4 regions of the Gordonibacter urolithinfaciens genome follow, and region 1 is predicted to be linked to each of the others. Evidence: predicted binding sites of a transcription regulator. Region 1 holds the regulator's gene; each other region holds the start of a gene.
What was found. The regulator LexA, encoded in region 1, represses DNA repair genes until DNA is damaged. The targets are predictions, from matches to a motif close to CNAACANNTGTTNG.

Region 1 (3,199 bases):
GGACACGGCGGGCGCCGACGTTGCGGCCGTCACCACGCAAAAGCTCGACGCGCCGAACCCGCGCACGTTCGTCGGCTCGGGCAAGGCCGAGGAGGTTGCCGAGCTGGCACGCGCCCACGCGGCCGATCTCGTGGTGTTCGACGACGAGCTCACGCCCTCGCAGCAGTCGAACCTCGAGAAGGTAGTCGGCAAGGAAGTGAAGGTCATCGACCGCACGGCGCTCATCCTCGACATCTTCGCGCTGCATGCCACCAGCAAGGAGGGCCGCCTGCAGGTGCGGCTCGCCCAGAACGAGTACCTGCTGCCGCGTTTGCGCGGCATGTGGGCCCACTTGGCCTCGAACCGCATGGGCGGCGGCGTGGGCTCGCGCTTCGGCGAGGGCGAGAGCCAGCTCGAGGTCGACCGTCGCATGGTGCGCAAGCGCATCACGTCCATCAAGCGCGAGCTCAAGCACCTGGCCGAGGTACGCGCCATCCAGCGCGAGAGCCGCTACGAGAGCGGCATGTTCAAAGTGGCGCTGGCCGGTTACACGAACGCCGGAAAGTCGAGCCTGCTCAACCGCTTGACGAACGCGGACGTGCTGGCCTACGACAAGCTGTTCGCCACGCTGGACTCCACTACGCGCAAGTTCGAGCTGCCCGAAGGGCGCGAGATCACCGTCACCGACACGGTCGGGTTCATCCAGAAGCTGCCGACCACGCTCATCGAGGCGTTCAAGTCCACGCTCGACGAGATCACGGGAGCCGATCTCGTGCTGCATGTGGTGGATGCGTCGTCGGACGAGTACGAGGCGCAGATCGCTGCGGTGGAGGACGTGCTCGGGCAGATCGAAGCTCAAGACTTGCTTCGCGTGCTCGTATTCAACAAATGCGACCTGCTCGACAAGGAACATTTCGATGCTCTCAAGGCGCGTCATCCACAGGCCCAATTCGTATCGGCGGCAACAGGGGAGGGCATAAGCGAGCTTGTCGGGCATATCGCCCGTGTCGCCTCGGCGCAGGACGAGCATCTCGCCATAGTGATTCCCTACAACCGGGGAGATCTCGTCTCCCTCGCGCACGAGCGTTGCCATATCCTGTCGGAAAAGCACGAGGAGGACGGTACGCACCTCGTCATGTTGGCTGCTCCGTCCTTTGCCGGCCTGTTTCGCCCCTACGTGGCGGAGAAGGACCGTTAGGCACGTCCCTTTCAGAAAGCTGCAAACTACTTGGTTAGAGTAACTCTAACCAAGTAGTTTGCGACCGGATGACGCGATCTCGGATCACCGGTCGGTCTCGGGACGAACGAGCGCCCCTCATCCCAAGGCCGGCGTTTCTCCTGCAGGGGCCGTAATCCAACAGGGCGTCTCGCTCCTTCGGCAGGGCCCCGCAAGGCGTCGCCTACAGGCGACGGAACACCGCCACTACCTTGCCCGCGATGGAGCAGTCGGTGGTGATGATGGGCTCCATCGTGGAGTTCTCCGGCTGCAGGCGGATATGGTCGGATTCCTTGTAGAAGCGCTTGACCGTCGCGCCGTCGTCGATGATGGCCACGACGATGTCGCCGTTGTTGGCGACGGGCTGTTCTTTCACCACCACGTAGTCGCCGTCGTTGATGCCCGCCTCGATCATCGATTCGCCCCGTACCGACAGCAGGAACGACGGTGCATCGCCCACGATGTCGGTGGGAAGCGAGATGGTGTCGGTGATGTTCTCCTCGGCGAGGATGGGGGAGCCGGCCGCCACATTGCCCACGAGCGGCACGTTCACCACCTTGTTGAAGCTGGGCTTGATGACGTTGGAAGTGCTCTCTGCATCGCCAAGCGGATAGGTGAGCGCGATGGAACGCGACTTGAGGGGATCGCGCTTGATGAGCCCCTTGTCCTCGAGTGCTTTGAGGTGCACGTGGACTGTCGAAGGGGAGGAAAGGCCCAAGCTTTGGCAGACCTCGCGCACCGTGGGACCGTAGCCCTTCTCGCGGATGCACTCCTCGATGCAGTCGAGCACCGCCTTCTGGCGTTTCGTCACTTTGTCGGACATGCCCCGTTCCTTTCCCTTGAACGAACAAATGTTTTAAATACGTATTGACATGAACTTTTGTTCGTTCTATTATATATGCGAACAAAGGTTCTACGCAAGGCCTAGGAGGCAGAAAGATGAAGAATTTCGAGATGCGGTGCCCCTTCGATGGCACGTCGGCCCTGCAGCCGGAGTTCAACCGTGTATCCGCAGCCGGGGCTATCATCGAGTTTCCAGGGAGCGGTTCCCAAGGTGCTTGCGCGCCGCTGCAGCATTCGCACGCGCGTCAGGTACCGTCTGCTGCGTGCCGTGCTCGCAGACTTGGCGCTACGGAGATGGCGCGGGTTCTTCGTCATGGCAGTGCGGCAGGTCGCGCTTACGGCCGTGTGAGGCCGTGGCAAGGCGCTCTTGCCGGATGCGTCTTCTCCGTTTTCGCCTTCCTCAGCATTTTCATCAGCTTCTAGCGACTTCGGAACGCCCATGGATACTGCATTTCTGTGACTGCGCGGCATCCTCGCCACCATGGCGCTGCCGTTCCATCGCCTTTCCACCCCGCAGGACCCTTCCTCCTTGCAGGTCCATGTGGTAGACTGCCTTTTGAACCGAAATCCCAGACAGGCTGCTGTGAATGCGGCCTTCGAGAAGGAGACAAGGAACATGAAGTTCTAACGAAAGCCTTCGGGCACCCGCCAGGTCATGCAAGCTCCGCACCGGGTGCGCTTTCGTTGCTGTTCCTTGATGTTCCTATCCCTAGCCTCGCCGTCTCATCGGCGCCAGGTTGCCAGCGCGAAAAGCATTGAATCCGGTGCCTCTCGAAGGGAGGCCCTTCCGTGTTCGTTTCAGCCCGCCATCTTACCTATACCTACGACGGCGCCGATGCCTTGGCGCTCGATGACGCATCCGCCGTGTTCGCGCCCGGCTGGACCGGCGTGGTCGGCCCGAACGGAGCCGGCAAGAGCACGTTGCTCAAGATCGTATGCGGGATGCTCGAGCCCCAGAAAGGAAGCGTTTCTCCGCAGGTCGCAGGATCGTTCTGCGCCCAGTCGACCGATGTCGCGCCAACGGGGCTCGAGGAGTTCTCCTACGACTACCGCCCCGAGGCCGTGCGCCTGCGCTACCTGCTCGGCATCGACGACGCATGGCTATGGCGCTACGACACCCTGTCACATGGCGAGTGCAAGCGTATCCAGATAGCATGTGCC
Region 2 (3,199 bases), 2.7 Mb from region 1:
AGCGCGCCGTGCGATGTCCTCGGTCGAAGCGCTTTTGTAGTCGCATCGACCGAACGTTTCCACGGCGGCGTTGACGATAGCCTCGCGTCGCTGTTCGGGGAGGCTCTCGAACTTGCTGAAGTCCGCATGCTCCCTATCGTCCGTTGCACTCATTGCCGCCGCCTCCCTTCCTGCCGCTCTGCGGCCGTTGACCGCTCGGTCAACGGATTGGAGATCATGCTACCCCGTTGACTATTTTTTAGAAGGGGTCGAGGAGGTTTTTTCATTGGGAGAGCCGCCAAGCCCGTAGCGCGCCGGGCCCGCATGCGAGGCCGGCGCCCCCGAGCCATGTCTGCCTCGCATGCGAGGCAGACGGGCACGACCGACGCGCAAGGCCGGCATGTCACGCTGCACCCACCGACGCGCGCTGCCGCCCTCCCCTGCGACCGGCTGAAACGGGGAGGGGCACCCCCAGCCCCCTTCCCCCTCCTGCTCCCTCCCGCCCGCTCCTCCGGTGGCAGCCGGCCCGGCCCCCTCCTCGCCCGTCTGCTATCATGGACCCGTATCACGCGACACGCCCTCCCGCCGACGACAGGAGACGCCATGGCCCGCTCTTCGAACCTCCCCGAACCCACCGCATCCGCCGCTCCCGTCCGCGCGCTCGGAGCGCGCCGCCTGCTGCTGGCGCTCGCCGTCGTCCTGGCGCTCTACGCCGTCGACCTGGCGTGCGCGGCCACCGTGCCCGCCTCGGCCCACGCGTTCGCCGTGAACGTGGCCGTGCCGTTCGACCTCATGGTGTGCGTGCCCGCCGCGTTCTACCTGCTGGTGGTGCGCCGCCGCGGCCTCACGCCCCTGGCCGTGCTGCCGGTGGTGTGGGCGGGGTACCTCGCGGCGTCCCAGCTGGCCGCGCCGGGGCTGCTCTCGCCGCTGGCGGTCTCCGCGGCGGCGGGGTCGGCCGGCACGTTCTCGCTGCTGCCGCCGCTGTTCGCCGCCTCCTTGTACGCCCTTCTGTGGCTCGTGGCCGCCGCGCGCGCCAGCGTGCTGAACCCGCTGCTCGTGGACGACGAGACGCTCACCGTGCGCTGGGCCGCCTTCGTCTGCGAGGACGTGCCGCTGCGCCTCGTGACCGGCGTGGGTGCCGCCGCGCCCGACGTCCCCAAGCGCGAGCGCCTCGACCTGGGCGTCATGGGCGCCCCGCCCTGTTGGATCGAGCTCTCCGAGCCCCTGGAGGTCCGCACGCTCGCCGGAACGCGCCGCCCCGTGCGCGCCATCAACGTGTCGCCCGACAACGCCGCCGCCTTCAAGCGCCTGGTGGGAGCGCGCCTGCGCTAACGGCAGCGCTGGCGCATCGCAGGCCGCGACGAGACGGCCCCGGCCCGGGCATCGCCCGCCCCAGCCGGGCCTGCCAAGCGAGCCATGCCCGGGCCGACCGCAGCCGTGCAAGCCGACCCGGGCAGACCGCAGCCACCCGCACCCCTCGAGCCGCACGGCGACGAAAAAGGCCGGGGGCTGTGCGCCTCCGGCCTGCTGTTTCCTGGAGCCAGTGACAGGACTCGAACCTGCAACCCACAGTTTACAAAACTGTTGCGCTACCATTGCGCCACACTGGCATAAGAATTGTCGTGCCTGCGTATTGTACGACATCCTGTCCGTTTCGGGAAGAAGCATCCCCCATCTTGACAACGAATATCCGTTCGCCCATACTAAGCGAACAGATATTCTCGCGAACACTTGATCTGGCGAACGGGCGTGCGTATGGAACTGATCGACAAACTGGAGATACTTGCCGATGCGGCGAAATACGACGTGGCCTGCACTTCCTCGGGCATCGACCGCGACGCCCAGAAGGGGAAGCTTGGCAACACGATGGCGGCGGGATGCTGCCACAGCTTCGCGGCGGACGGGCGCTGCATCACGCTCTTGAAGGTGCTCATGACCAACGTGTGCGTCTACGACTGCGCCTACTGCGTGAACCGCTGTTCCAACGAGATGAGGCGCGCCGCCTTCACGCCGCAGGAGCTGGCCGACCTCACCATAGCGTTCTACCGTCGCAATTACATCGAGGGGCTGTTCTTAAGCTCGGGCGTCATCAAGAGCCCCGACTACACCACCGAGCTCATGATCCAGACGCTGTCGCTCCTGCGGGGCGAGCACGGCTTCCGCGGCTACATCCACGCCAAGGCCGTGCCCGGCACCTCCCCCGAGCTCGTGGACGAGCTGGGGCATCTGGCCGACCGCATGAGCGTGAACATGGAGCTGCCCTCGCAGCAGAGCCTGGCCCTGCTCGCCCCCGAGAAGAACAAGCAGCAGATCATCGCCCCCATGCGCCAGATCCGCGACAACATCGCCGTGGACAAGGACACCCGCGCGCTCGTGCGCAAGAACACGACCTACATGAAGGCGGTCAAGCCGAAGAAGAAGGAGCGGGCCTTCGTGCCCGCCGGCCAGTCCACGCAGATGATCGTGGGGGCCACGCCCGAGAGCGACTTCCAGATACTCAACCTCTCGGCCGCGCTCTACCGCACGCTCTCGCTCAAGCGCGTGTTCTTCAGCGCCTACACGCCCGTGAACGACGACGCGCGTCTGCCCGGCACCGACGCCCTGCAGCTCAACCGCGAGCACCGGCTCTACCAGGCGGACTGGCTCCTGCGCTTCTACCGCTTCGACGTCACCGAGATCATCGACGAGGAGCACCCGTTCCTGGACCCCGAGGTCGACCCGAAGGCGAACTGGGCCCTCAACAACCTGGACTTCTTCCCCGTGGAGGTGAACAAGGCGCCGCTCGAGGCACTGCTGCGCGTACCCGGCATCGGCGTGAAGGGCGCGCACTCCATCATGCGCGCCCGGCGCTCCACCACGCTCGGCGAGCGCGAGCTGCGCAAGCTGGGCATCGCCTACAAGCGGGCGCGCTTCTTCATCACCTGCAACGGCAGCTACGCCGGCCAGGGAACGGACTTCTCTCGAGAGGGCCTGCGGGCGCATTTAGCCGCAACGCCGAAGGGCGGCGGCCACGGCCGTCGCGCAGACAAAGCCATCCCCGGCCAGCTGAGCCTGTTCGAGAGCGTGGAGACGCCCGAGAAGGCCCGCATCGCGCAGGGTGCGGGGGCCGATCCCCGCGGGCACTTGGGCGCGGCGACAGGCGGTCGCCTGGGAACGGCGCCCGCCGGACAGCTCGGCAGCAGGGCGAACGGACAGCGCCACGGGAATGCCGACGGCGCGT
Region 3 (3,199 bases), 1.5 Mb from region 1:
GAACGGATGTTTCTCATGAAGCATCCATTCGTGCGACAGACGAATGAGACGGCGCGGCCGCGCTCCCAGCCCGAGCATACCCGCACTGGGAGCGTGCCTGCCGTCCCTCGCGCGGGGCGGCCGCACAGCCCTATTCCGCTTCCAGCTCCTGCTCGTACTCGCGGTCGATAGCGCCCTCCACGCGCGGCGGATCCACCTCGAAGTCCACGCGCTTCGTGAACAGGCTCACCACCGGAACGATGACCAGCGACAGCACCATGGCGATGGCGCCGCAATTGATGGGGCTGGCGATGAACGCCGTGCCCACGAACCCGGCGATCATGTTCCCCGTGGTCAGGCCCACGCCCACGATGAAGCTGGCCCACACGGCCGGCCGCGAGATGCGCTTGGAGAACAGCCCCCAGAAAAACGGGCCCAAGAACGAACCGGCCAGCGCGCCCCAGCTGATGGACATGAGCTGCGCGATGAACGTGATGGACGAGTTGTACTGCACGAGCGCCAGCACCGCCGAGATCACGATGAACACCACCAACAGCACGCGCATGTACGACAGCTGCTTCTTCTCGCTCATGTTCTTCACAAGGTTGTCCTTGATGAGGTCGAGCGTGAGCGTGGACGACGACGTGAGCACGAGCGACGACAGCGTGGACATGGATGCGCTCAGCACCAGCACGATCACGATGCCGATGAGCAGGTCGGGCAGCGTGGACAGCATGGTGGGGATGATGGAATCGTACACCGGCGTGCCGACGGCCGTCATCTCCACCTGCCCGCCGTACAGGCGGCCGAACCCACCTAGGAAGTAGCTTCCGCCGGCCACGATCATGGCGAACACCGTGGAGATGATGGCGCCCTGCTTGATAGCCGGGCCGCTCTTGATGGCGTAGAACTTCTGCACCATCTGCGGCAGGCCCCACGTGCCCAGGCTGGTGAGAATGATGACGCCGATGAGGTCAGGCAGGTTCGGCCCGAAGAAGCTCACGAACGGGCCGGCCATCTCGGACCCCTCGGCTGGGATGAGTGAGAGCGTGGTGATGGCCTCGGTGAAGCCGCCGTTGTTCACCAGCACGGCCACGATGACCGCCACGATGCCCAGCAGCATGACGATGCCCTGGATGAAGTCGTTCATGACGGTGGCCATGTAGCCGCCCAGCACCACGTAGATGCAGGTGATAACGGCCATGCCGATGACGCACCACTCGTAGGGCAGCCCGAACGCCATGCCGAACAGACGCGACAGGCCGTTGTAGACGCTGGCCGTGTACGGGATGAGGAACACGAAGATGATGGCCGCGGCCGCGATGCGCAAGCCCTTCGACTGGAAGCGCGCGCCGAAGAACTCGGGCATCGTGGACGCGCCCAGCCGGTGCGTCATCTCGCGTGTGCGCGGGCCGAGCACCCACCAGGCCAGCAAGCTGCCGAGGATGGCGTTGCCGATGCCGATCCACGTGGCCGCTATGCCGTACTTCCAGCCGAACTGACCGGCGTATCCCACGAAGATGACAGCGGAGAAGTAGCTCGTGCCGAACGCGAACGCGGAGAGCCACGGCCCCACGTTGCGGCCGCCCAGAATGAAGCCGTCGACAGTGCCGGTGTGGCGTCGGCAGTATATGCCCACGCCCACCGCCACGCCCACGAAAATGAGCACCATGCATATCTTTTCGATCATTGGAGTATTCCCATCGTATCGCGCGCTGCCTGGCGGCAGCGCTTGCTCGAGTAATCCGAGCCCTCTCCCCCGCGTGTTTCACGTGAAACACTCGTCTCAATGTCCTGCGATTTAAGAACAAATGTTTCACATGAAACGTCACGCGAAGAACAGGCCCGCGCGGTGGCGCACATGACTTTGCCGGCTGCGGGGCGCTTCATGCCGGAGTTCGACACGTCGCAGCACCACGGGCAAACCCATGTGCTAGAGGTATCGATAGGAATAATAGGAGATGGCGCGGTAGGTTCCGTCATCCTGCTGTGCGACCGTGCGCTGCAAGGCAGACGGCGAGAGGCATTCGGAAGCACGCGGAGCGAAGGCGCGACACACGGCCGCGACGGCCAGCTCGAAACGCCAGCGCTCGTCAACGACGATATGTCCCTTCGCGGAATGCATGCGCATACTTTATCACAGTGGAGCGCTTCGGTCAGCGAAAAAGTGAGCAGACCGCCTCGTTTCTCCCGCTAGCGAACGTATGTTTCACGTGAAGCATACGGAGCGCACAGGTTGATCGGGCGGAAGCGCAGCGATCCGCCCATGCGGCCGGAGGCCGCATAACGGGCTCGCAGGTTGAGCAGGGCGCTTGCCAGAGCGCCCTTTCGCGCCGGCAGGCGCGAAAACCACGGGAGAGCCGCCGCCGGCCGCCCGCAGGGCGGCCTTCGCGCCGCAGGCGCGAAAACGGCCGCGCGGTTGGTTGGCCGGGGCGCAGCGCCCCGGCCATGCGGCCGGAGGCCGCATAACGGCCGCGCAGGTTGGCGTAGTAAGTCAGCGAGGGCGGCTGAGGTGCCCGAGGTTCGTGAGATCGCGAAGGCGACGCGTACTTTGGTACCCGATCTTCTGCGATCGCGCGAAGATCGGGTACCGCAGCCGCCCGCAGCATCGGCTGGTTCCGTTTGCCGTAGGCAAACGGAACTAGTACCGGCTGTCGAAGATGCGCTTGGTCTTCTTCTCCGAACGGGGCAGCTCGCCCATGGGGACGCCCTTCGCGTCGGGGGTGCAGCCGCACTTCGCCTTGAAGATAAGCGCCAGCTCCTCCTCGGCGCGGGTCTTCGCCTCGCCGTCGAGCGGGGTCTCGAACAGCACGGTGAGCACGTCCTTGCCGCTGATGTTCTCGATCATCACCTGGTACTCCGAGCTCGTGCCGTCGGTGGCGGCGATGACCTCCTCCACCTGCGCAGGGAAGATGTTGCAGCCCTTCACCTTGAACATGTCGTCGGTGCGGCCGGTGAGCGTATCGATGCGCGGGTGGCGATGTCCGAAGCCGCACGTGCAGTCGCCGGGGATGATGCGCGTGAGGTCGTGCGTGCGGTAGCGGATGAGCGGCGCGCCCTGCTTGCGCAGCGTGGTCAGCACAAGCTCGCCCACCTCGCCGTCAGGCACGGGCAAGCCCGTCGCAGGGTCGACGATCTCCACGTACACGTAATCGTCCCACACGTGCATGCCATGGTGCGCGTCGCACGAGATGCCGATGCCGGGGCCGTACACCTCGGT
Region 4 (3,199 bases), 2.5 Mb from region 1:
CGTGCGCGTCGTGGCGCCGATGAGCGTGAAATGCGGCAGGTCGAGCCTGATGGAGCGCGCGGCCGGCCCCTTCCCCACCACGATGTCCAGCGCGAAGTCCTCGAGCGCGGGGTAGAGAACCTCCTCCACCATGCGGTTCAGGCGGTGTATCTCGTCGATGAACAGCACGTCGCCTTCCTCGAGGTTCGTGAGGATGGCGGCCAGGTCGCCCGTGCGCTCGATGGCAGGGCCGCTCGTGGTGCGGATGCTGGCACCCAACTCGTTGGCCACCACGGTGGCGAGCGTGGTCTTGCCCAGGCCCGGAGGGCCCGAGAACAGGATGTGGTCGACCACGTCGCCGCGCGCCCGCGCCGCCTCGATGAGGATGGCGAGCGATTCCTTCACCTTCGTCTGGCCCAGGTAGTCGCCCAATCGCTTCGGGCGCAGGCTGCGGTCGAGGACGAGGTCGTCCTCCGTGAGCTCGGCCGTCACGGCACGCGGCGGCACCGACGCCGCGTCTGCGCCGTCAGCCACGTAGCCCAGGCCCTCTATCTCGATGTCGTCGTGCGCCATAACCGCCTAACTTCGCAAGCCGTCCCGTCCGTCGCTTCGCCTACCAAGGTACCACACGCGCCCGCGCGCGTCAGCGCTCGGTTCCCAACCGTTTGAGGGCGTACTGGAGAACGGCGCTGTCAGAGACACCCTCCGGCGCGCCCTTCAAGGCCAGGTCGGCCTCGGCCGCCGTGAACCCCATGGACAGCAGCGCCTCGTGCGCGCCGCGCAGCTGCTCGGCGGCGCGGGCGGCGGGCACCTCCCCCTCGTCGAACAGGCTCGCGAGCCCTTGGTCGAGGGACCCCTTCAACTCCAGGATGATGCGCGAGGCCGTCTTCTTCCCCACACCCGGTATCTTCGACACGGCCGCCACGTCCTGCGCGGCGATGGCCGCGACGAGCGCCTGCGGCGTGAACACCGACAACGCCGCCAAGGCCACTTTGGGGCCGACGCCGCCCACGCCGATAAGACGCTCGAACAGCGCCTTCTCCTCCACCGTCATGAACCCGTACAGGGCGATGGCGTCGTCGCGCACCTGCAGGTACGTGTGCACCTCCACGGACGCGCCCGCCTCGGGCAGCTTCGACAGGCTGGCCTGCGACATGCCCACGGCATAGCCCACCCCGTTCACGTCGATGAACGCGGCAGCGGCGGTCTTGCCCGCCAGCCTTCCCTTCAAGAACGCGATCATCGCGCGCCTCCTCCCGATGCGGCCGCGGCGGTCGCCGCCGCGAAGCCCTCGTGGGTCGTGTAGCAGATGGCGGCCGCCAGCGCGTCGGCCGCATGGTCGGGGCTCGGCACCGCCTCGAGCGCCAGCAGCTGGCGCACCATGTACTGCACCTGCTCCTTGTCCGCCGAGCCGGCGCCCACCACGGCCAGCTTGATCTGGCTGGGCGAGAACTCGCCCACCGGCAGGTCGCCCTCGGCGCACGCCACGAGCGCCGCGCCGCGCGCCTGGCCTGTGGCGAAGGCGCTCTGCGCGTTCGCGCCGAACCACACCGTCTCGATGCCCACGCATGTGGGCGCGAACCGCCTGATGACGGCCGCCATCTGCTCGTGTATCTTGCCCAAGCGCCGCGCGAGCGGCGCCTGGGCCGGCGTGGAGATGCAGCCGTAGGCCACGCACGCCAGCCGCGGCCCGCTTTGCGCCACCACGCCCCAGCCCGTGTCCGCCAGGCCCGGGTCGATGCCGAGTATCGTCCGTTCGGTGCGCGCCATCCGTTCCCTTCGGTTCGCAAACGTTTGTTCGTGCTATCCTACCACAAAAAAGACGCGCCGGGAGCGCGTCTTTCAAGTAATCCATCGTTCGCCGACCACGCCTCGCGGCAGGGCGCGAAAGGGCGCCGATCGGTTTCGGCGGTCGTCAGGCTGCCGGAGCCCTACTCGTCGAGCGCCTCGGCGATCTCGTCGGTGATGTCCATGGTGTGGTAGACGTTCTGCAGGTCCTCGAGCTCCTCCAGCTTGTCCACCAGGCGCATGACCTTCTTCGCGTCGGACACGCTCACCTGGGTGGGCGTGGTGGGGATCATGGTGAGCTCGGCGCCCTTCGTCTCGGTGCCGGCCTCTTCCAGCGCCTTCTTCACGGCCATGAGGTCGGTGGGGCCGGTGTAGATGATCCACTCGTCCTCGGCGTCCTCGTAGTCGTCGCCGCCGGCCTCGGCCACGGCGAGCATGAACTCCTCCTCGTCGGCCGCGGCGCCATTCGGCTTCACGGGGTTCTTCTTGTCGCCCGTCTCGACCTCCTTGGGAACCATGATCTGGCCCTTGCGCTCGAACTGAAACGCCACGGAGCCGGAGGTGCCCAGGGAGCCGCCCGCATGCGAGAACGCGCTGCGCACGTCGGCCGCGGTGCGGTTGCGGTTGTCGGTCAGCGCCTCGCAGTATACGGCGATGCCGGCCGGGCCGTAGCCCTCGTAGACGACCTCCTCGTAGTTCGCGGCATCCTTGCCGGAGCCGAACGCCTTGTCGATGGCGGTCTTGATCTTGTCCTTCGGCAGGGAGTAGCCCTTGGCCTTCTCGATGGCGGCCGCCAGCGACGCGTTGTTCTCGGGGTTCGGGTCGCCGCCCTCTTTCGCGGCCACCGTGATGATGCGCGACAGCTTGGAGAACAAGGCCGAGCGCTTCGCGTCCTGCGCCGCCTTGCGGTGTTTCGTTGTAGCCCACTTAGAATGCCCAGACATATACTTCCCTTCCACAGAGCACTATCGGCCAAATATTCTAGCACATCCGTCAAATACCCTGCTCGCTTATCGCACGGTCTTCAAAAAACGGCCTGCGACGGCCCGGCCGGGCCAGTCGGGCCGGACGGCCGGGTGTCCAGGCGCGGGCTCGCACGGGGCGAGTTGACGGACGTGCGACGGCGTGCCTACGGTACCGTGACCGAGCCGCCGATTCAGCAGCACGCCCCTACAATGGCTGGAAGACGAGGGACGCCGGCGTCCGGCGGTTCCTCCCTGACCGCCCGTCAACCAAAAGGAGCACTGCCATGAAAGGAAATCCTGAACTCATCGACACGCTGAACGACCTGCTTGCCAGCGAGCTGGCCGCCATCAACCAGTACATGGTGCACGCGGAAATGGCCGAAGACTGGGGCTACGAGCGCCTGAGCAAGAACTTCAAGACGCGCTCGATCACCGAGATGACGCATGCGGAGCACCTCATCGAGCGC

Region 2: BN3560_RS11710 (putative DNA modification/repair radical SAM protein) is a predicted target of LexA. The motif match lies at 1,688-1,701, and genes of this name have one in related genera.
Region 3: BN3560_RS06805 (sodium:solute symporter family protein) is a predicted target of LexA. The motif match lies at 1,784-1,797, and genes of this name have one in related genera.
Region 4: ruvC (crossover junction endodeoxyribonuclease RuvC) is a predicted target of LexA. The motif match lies at 1,767-1,780, and genes of this name have one in related genera.

What each region holds. Positions count from the first base shown of each region.
Region 1 is NZ_LT900217.1:42,381-45,579, reverse strand. It holds gene hflX (GTPase HflX) at 1-1,177, shown strand, start outside; gene lexA (transcriptional repressor LexA) at 1,380-2,018, opposite strand; gene BN3560_RS00190 (ATP-binding cassette domain-containing protein) at 2,828-3,199, shown strand, end outside.
Region 2 is NZ_LT900217.1:2,746,916-2,750,114, reverse strand. It holds gene BN3560_RS11725 (TetR/AcrR family transcriptional regulator) at 1-153, opposite strand, end outside; gene BN3560_RS11720 (hypothetical protein) at 583-1,311, shown strand; tRNA gene BN3560_RS11715 (tRNA-Thr) at 1,515-1,589, opposite strand; gene BN3560_RS11710 (putative DNA modification/repair radical SAM protein) at 1,735-3,199, shown strand, end outside.
Region 3 is NZ_LT900217.1:1,573,497-1,576,695, forward strand. It holds gene BN3560_RS06805 (sodium:solute symporter family protein) at 131-1,669, opposite strand; gene BN3560_RS06810 (hypothetical protein) at 1,913-2,104, opposite strand; gene BN3560_RS06815 (phenylacetate--CoA ligase family protein) at 2,621-3,199, opposite strand, start outside.
Region 4 is NZ_LT900217.1:2,515,640-2,518,838, reverse strand. It holds gene ruvB (Holliday junction branch migration DNA helicase RuvB) at 1-552, opposite strand, end outside; gene ruvA (Holliday junction branch migration protein RuvA) at 623-1,222, opposite strand; gene ruvC (crossover junction endodeoxyribonuclease RuvC) at 1,219-1,749, opposite strand; gene BN3560_RS10745 (YebC/PmpR family DNA-binding transcriptional regulator) at 1,911-2,711, opposite strand; gene bfr (bacterioferritin) at 3,017-3,199, shown strand, end outside.